One region of the Paracerasibacillus soli genome, then DNA from elsewhere that is predicted to be linked to it. Evidence: riboswitches for the same ligand, from Rfam matches in the RefSeq annotation. Region 1 holds a riboswitch; the other holds the start of a gene.
What was found. Region 1 has a riboswitch for FMN ahead of ribD (bifunctional diaminohydroxyphosphoribosylaminopyrimidine deaminase/5-amino-6-(5-phosphoribosylamino)uracil reductase RibD). Riboswitches for the same ligand answer to the same signal wherever they lie in the genome.
Positions count from the first base shown of each region.

Region 1 (3,205 bases):
GTGTAGAAGATTATCTTCTGTTTACATAAATCCGCTTTCTTTGAGAAAGTCTATTGAAATACTATCTTTATAATTGTGTGAAGCCTTCCTCTCAAAAAAGGAATATACATATTTTCCAATCATATCGAATTCGATATTAACTTTGTCTCCTACATCTTTCAAACCAAGAACACTTTCCTTTGCGGTATGAGGGATGATGGACACGGTCAATGTAGTAGCAGATACCCCAAATATGGTTAAGGAAGTGCCGTCAATTGCGACAGAACCTTTATATAGCGAAAGATGATTGAATTCATTAGGATATTGCATGTAGATATAGATAGCATTTTCCTTTGTTTCTCTTTTGGAAATTTTTCCAACAGTGTCAATATGGCCCGTAACAAAGTGACCACCGAAACGACCATTAGCGTTCATAGCTCTTTCTAGATTAACTAGTGAACCTTGTTTCAACTCAGAAAGTGAAGTGCTGTGAAAGGTTTCCGGCATAATATCCAAATAAAATGAATCATGATTAAAATTCGTTACAGTTAAGCAAACGCCATTCACTGAAATACTATCTCCAAGTGTTATATCTTCTAGGACCTTCTTTGCTTTAATATTCAGGACGAGTGTGTTCCCATGGGGTTCTATTCTTTGAATGGCCCCTAATTCTTCAATTATTCCGGTAAACATTCTTCATTTTCCTCCCTATGAAGTGGTTTTGCCGTAATTTTAATATCCGGCCCTAACTGTTTGATTTCTGTAAAGTGTAGTTGTTTTCCTAATTTCACAAGACTAGGACCTATTCCTCCAACAAATGAAATAGCATCCTTGCCACCAATAATTTTTGGTGCAATGTAGGTAATAATTTGTTGATAATTATTTTCCTCAATAAATGACGCATGAATTTCCGATCCGCCTTCTACAAGGACAGAAATAAGCTTTAGGTCACCTAGTTTTTTCAAAACTTCTTGCAATGAGATGGCTTTCCTGTTTTGAGAAATAATTGTTACACCAAGTCTTTCAAGTTCTATTTTCTTGTTTAAATCAATCTGGCTTCCTGTAAAAATGATGGTTGTCGCAGAACGATCTTGCACAACATTTGCAGACACTGGAATTTTTAAGTTCGTGTCCAATACAATTCGAATGGGATTTTTTCCACCACGGGGTCTTCTGGTGGTTAAAAGAGGGTTATCCTGTAGGATGGTATGATTACCTACTAGTATTGCATCATGTTCGTGACGAAGATGATGTACATCTTGTCTTGATTCAGGAGAGGTAATCCATTTACTGTCACCTGAATTTGCTGCTATCTTACCGTCTAGTGAAATGCCTGCTTTAATTGTTACGAATGGAGTGTTTGTTTGAATAAAATGAAAAAACTTTTCATTGAGCTGCATCGCTTCTTTTTTACATAAACCAATCTCAACCTCAATACCTGCTCTTGTTAACTTCTCAACGCCTTTGCCTGCAACAAGAGGATTTGGATCTAAAGATGCTACAAAGACCTTTCGAATACCTGTTTTAATAATAAAATCAGCGCACGGAGGTGTTTTTCCATGGTGATTACACGGCTCAAGCGTCACGTACATAATGGCTCCCTTAGCAGAGATTCCGGCTTCGTTTATAGCATGGACTTCTGCATGGGGAGTGCCAGCCTTTAAATGCACGCCGGTTCCCACCAATTGGCCATCCTTCACTAACACGGCACCTACACTTGGGTTAGGACTCGTTTGACCTAAAGTAGAACGCGCTAGTAAAAGTGCGAGGTTCATATATTCACTATCATTCATTTCAAAAAGATACTCCCCTTTCGTGATTAAACTCTCCATACAAACAAATCTCCCTTACTAATTTTAGTAAGGGAGAAAAAAAGCAGTAACAAATAAACGTCAAAAAGCAGTACTTTTGAACAATTTGTTTTTCCTTCTCCCATCCAGACTTTTACTGTCGGCTTTGGAATTTTACCAAATCCACCGTATTCATAATATGTATGAATACGGGTTGCGGGCTAAGAGGTGTACCTCATCACCGCCGGTTGGGAATTACACCCGACCCCGAAGGAAATCCTATTGAATTACAGACGATTATAGCAGAGCTAATTCGTTTGTACAAAAATTTTGTTTGCTGATTTCTATCAATCAATGAATATCTTTTACGACATGATTTTGAATATAACCGGATTTAATGGCTTTATTTGCTAATCGAAATCATTTCTTAAAATCTACTTCATTAGAGCACGTCATAAAGGTGGTACGGTATTGCTTCTTTATCTAATTCACTAATACCTTTTCCTCATTTCATAGTTCTGTAACAGAAATAAAAGCCTTTATGATGGAATAGGACGCTTTATAAAAACGTTTTTAATAAACTTTTGTTTAAAGGCGATTACCGCGATTACCCTTTCGTTTTATAAAGACTATAACGAGAGCAATAATCAATAAAAGTAATATTGCATAAATGACTTTGGAGTACATTTCCATATATAATACAATTACTTCCCAAGAAGCACCAACTGAAGCACCTAAGTATACAAGAACAATATTCCAAATGACAGTTCCTAATGTTGTAAGAGGGAGAAATAATCCCAAATTCATACGTGACATACCGGCGGGAATGGAAATCAAACTACGAATTACTGGAACGAATCGACAAAAGAAGACTGTCCAAGATCCATATTTATCAAACCAATTATCTGCCTTATGAATATCATTTTTTGTTATGCGGAGGATATGCCCATACTTATTTACGATTTTCTCCATCCTTGTTACATCGAGTTGCAAGCCAATGATATATAGAACAATAGCCCCCATAACTGAGCCAGCTGTCGCTGATATAACGACACCTATCATACTTAGTTGAGATGTAGTTGTCATGAAACCTCCAAACGTTAGGATGACTTCGGAAGGTATAGGTGGGAAAATATTTTCAATTGCAATAAGAACCATAATCCCAATGTAACCAAATTCATTCATCATTTCAGTTAACCAATTTTCCATATTTATCTCCCAAGTTTATTTGTTGTTAGTATGTCATTTTAACTAATACAATTCCAGCAATTAACATCCCTATTGCCAATAAGGCGACAAATATATTCGCTGAAATAAGATCTCTTTTATTCAATTCATCATGATTATTGTTAATTTTTTCTTTGCTTTTAGTCATGAAATCAGTCCTTTTCAATTACTTTGATTCCTTGTCATCTTTTATAAATATCTACCGCTTA
Region 1 covers NZ_JBHLWL010000022.1:311,865-315,069, forward strand. Annotated here, with positions in the region: gene ribE (riboflavin synthase) at 22-672, opposite strand; gene ribD (bifunctional diaminohydroxyphosphoribosylaminopyrimidine deaminase/5-amino-6-(5-phosphoribosylamino)uracil reductase RibD) at 657-1,772, opposite strand; FMN riboswitch at 1,900-2,048, opposite strand; gene ACFFIS_RS08205 (DedA family protein) at 2,358-2,978, opposite strand; gene ACFFIS_RS08210 (hypothetical protein) at 3,004-3,144, opposite strand.

Region 2 (3,205 bases), on a different contig from region 1:
GATTCTTCCATGGTGGAGTTTATTAACTTTACTTAGCATACCATTAGCCATTAGTGTTATTAAAAAGTTCCAAGGAAAATCGACACCATTAGAAATGATGCCAGCAATGGCCGCCACTGGTAAAACAAATACTATATTTGGCTTATTACTTGGAATATCACTTATCATTGATAAAATAGTGAGTTAAGGGGATGAGGGGATGGAAATGAATACTGAACACACACTTTTTGAAGCTTTAGGAATACAAAGTAAAATATTGGAAAAGGATTTAGTCGTCTTAACGATGCCGGTAGATGAAAGAACACGCCAACCAGCTGGTTTTCTTCACGGTGGAGCAAGTGTTGCATTAGCTGAATCAGCTGCAAGTATTGGTGCAATTTTACATATTGATCGAGAAAAGTTTCATGTTTTTGGTATGGAGATTAATGCTAACCATATTAAAAGTAAACGAGATGGGGAAGTAACGGCAAAGGCTAAACCGATACATGTTGGAAGATCTACAATGGTGTGGGAAATTAATATAACAGATGAACAAGGCGATTTAATTTCTGTATCTCGCTGTACAATTGGAGTCGTACCGAGAAAAGACGCTTAATGCTTTGTTTAAAAGAGAGAGTGAAACTGTAACTAGTGGGGATTTTCACCTCCCTGCTGATTGCAGTTGAATGAATCGGACTTTTACTAGCTGTTGATCCTAACTCATCTATTACTTTTAGCACCTCAAATTCTTGAAACGTAAATTACCGACTGTAATCTGTGATAAATATAAAAAGAGCCAAACTATACACAATAGATGTATAATTCGGCTCTTTTTTATGATTTAGCTTTCGTATTTAAATAAACGATGCTATACCAACTTTTTAAATTAAAGCTGCAATACTGCTTAACAAAACTTTTTCTAGGAAAATTAGTCATTTTCATGAAAAATTTGCTTGTTTTTGTTCAATCCAGGTTCGCGTTTTAGTATAGATTGGAACGAATACAAGTGCGACAATGATTCCTTTTAAAAGGTTAAATGGTAATACCCCATACAACACCGCAAATCGCTTCACACTTTCTATCTTCATATCTTCCATTCCCATAAACCATGCATAAATTGGTAAAATGACAAGATAATTTAATACACTCATCGCGATTGCCATTATAATCGTTCCTGTAACTAAACCAGAAATAATACTTTTAACACCTTTATATTTATGATAAAGAACTGCAGCAGGCACAATAAATAATATACCAGCTAAAAAGTTGGCTGCAACTCCTACAGGTTCACCCGTACCTATTGCTAGGTATAATATGTTTTTAATCGCTTCTACCGCTATCCCCGCCATTGGCGAAAAAATAAGTGCCGCAAGTAGAGCTGGAATTTCACTAAAATCAATTTTTAAATACGGTGGTAGTAATGGTAACGGGAAGTTGAGAAAAATTAATAAAAAGGAAATTGTCCCCAGTAAAGATAAAATAATCAATTTTAATAGTTTAGATGATTGCTTGCTTTTTTGCATCACCCTATATCCCCCTTCATCTCTTTACCGATTCCACCTCGTGATGAAGGATAAGCCGACATGCATAAGAACAGAAAAAACCCTAAAGCGCTAAAATGGGGCTTTAGGGTTAAACATTATTTGTCCACAGTAAATAAATAGTGCATATATTAAACAATGCACAATTGGCTGTCTCGACATCTTCTCCCATCCAGACTTTCACTGTCGGTTCTGGAATCTCACCAGATCAACCACGAAGTTTTCACTTAGTGGGTCACGGACTTTAGAGTTCGTTCACTCTTTACCGTCGGTCGGGAATTACACCCTGCCCCGAAGATTGGAATCGATATGTTATTGTTAATTCCATTATACATAAGTAATCTACTTTTGCAATAGTTATGCATCCATTTTTCTAATAATATGACCTCATTATAAAGTGTAACTTCAATCTGGCAGAGCTTTTCCACTCCGCTATTTTTAATAAATAGCTTAGAACAAAAAAGATGTCTCGTGTTACACGAGACATCCCTTTTACTGTTATTATTTTTTCACAGCATTTGTTTCTTGTGATGAAATGAATAATTTACCTTCAGCTTTTGCACGAGCCTCGTTACCAAATTTGTCTTTACCTTGCACTTCTACAACTGCACCTTCTGCAACTAGATTACCCGGCACAGTCCAATAAGCAACGTAATGACCTGGTGACATTTCAAACATTGGTAGCTCTGTAACATTCTTTAAACTTGGCAAATTCGTAAGCGGCATATGAACAGTGAATGTAGCTTTCAATCCCGGCTCACTGTCGAATGATACAAGTACTGTTTGGCCTGCTTTTACATGCATATCTTCTGCTGGAGTAACATTTTCAACTTTTGGTGCTGTATATTTTGCTTCTAATACAACAGATTTTGTAGTACTATTACCAGCTAAATCAGTTGCTACAACTTCTATTGTATTTTCACCTTCGTCTAATAAGATTCGTTGTGAATAATTTCCATCTTTAACTTTCACTTCTTGACCATTCACCGTAACTTTATCAAGATTCGTATCTGAAACTGTCCCAACTACTGTAACTGTTTCGCGATTTGTCTTGTCCCCTTTTTGTGGAGAATCAATCGTAAGTTCTGGTGCTGTGGTATCAAGTGTGACCGTTACTGGTTCAGATTCATTTACCTCATCTTCATCAATTACAGTAACAGCAGTAAATTCGTTTTCACCCTCTGTTAATTCCGTATCAAAAGAGAATAGCCCATCATCACCAATTTCTGCAACCCCTACTTCTTCACCGTTATTCAATAACTTCACAGATGTAGTAGGAGACGCTGTTCCTTCAACTGTCAATGCCGGCTCATTTGTTACGTAATTTTCTTCTGGTGTTGTAATAGTTGCTTGCCCAACCTCATATGAGACACGTGCACGGATCATGTAGTTACCTTCATCAGTTGTTGCTGACCATGCACCGCCAACTAACTGATAACTACGTTCTGCAAATGGTCCATCTTCATCTGTAGCTAATCCTGGCGCATAAGGGTTATCTTGTGTTTGGATATAGACCATGTAGAAGTCACCGTCAACAACAATATTGTGTTCACTTAAATCTACTTCTGTCCATGTTCCATCACGATTTGCCTCTGCCTGAACCGGACCTGCTAACTTTTTACCTGGTAAACCACCAGCACCTGATGCGTCCCATACTTCTACAGCGAACTCTGTACCACCAGGAA
Region 2 covers NZ_JBHLWL010000026.1:60,019-63,223, reverse strand. Annotated here, with positions in the region: gene ACFFIS_RS09390 (1,4-dihydroxy-2-naphthoate polyprenyltransferase) at 1-187, shown strand, start outside; gene ACFFIS_RS09385 (hotdog fold thioesterase) at 206-595, shown strand; gene ACFFIS_RS09380 (ECF transporter S component) at 918-1,502, opposite strand; FMN riboswitch at 1,677-1,823, opposite strand; gene ACFFIS_RS09375 (S8 family serine peptidase) at 2,022-3,205, opposite strand, start outside.
Region 2: it holds a riboswitch for FMN, as region 1 does, so the genes downstream of both, ACFFIS_RS09380 (ECF transporter S component) here and ribD (bifunctional diaminohydroxyphosphoribosylaminopyrimidine deaminase/5-amino-6-(5-phosphoribosylamino)uracil reductase RibD) in region 1, are expected to answer to the same signal.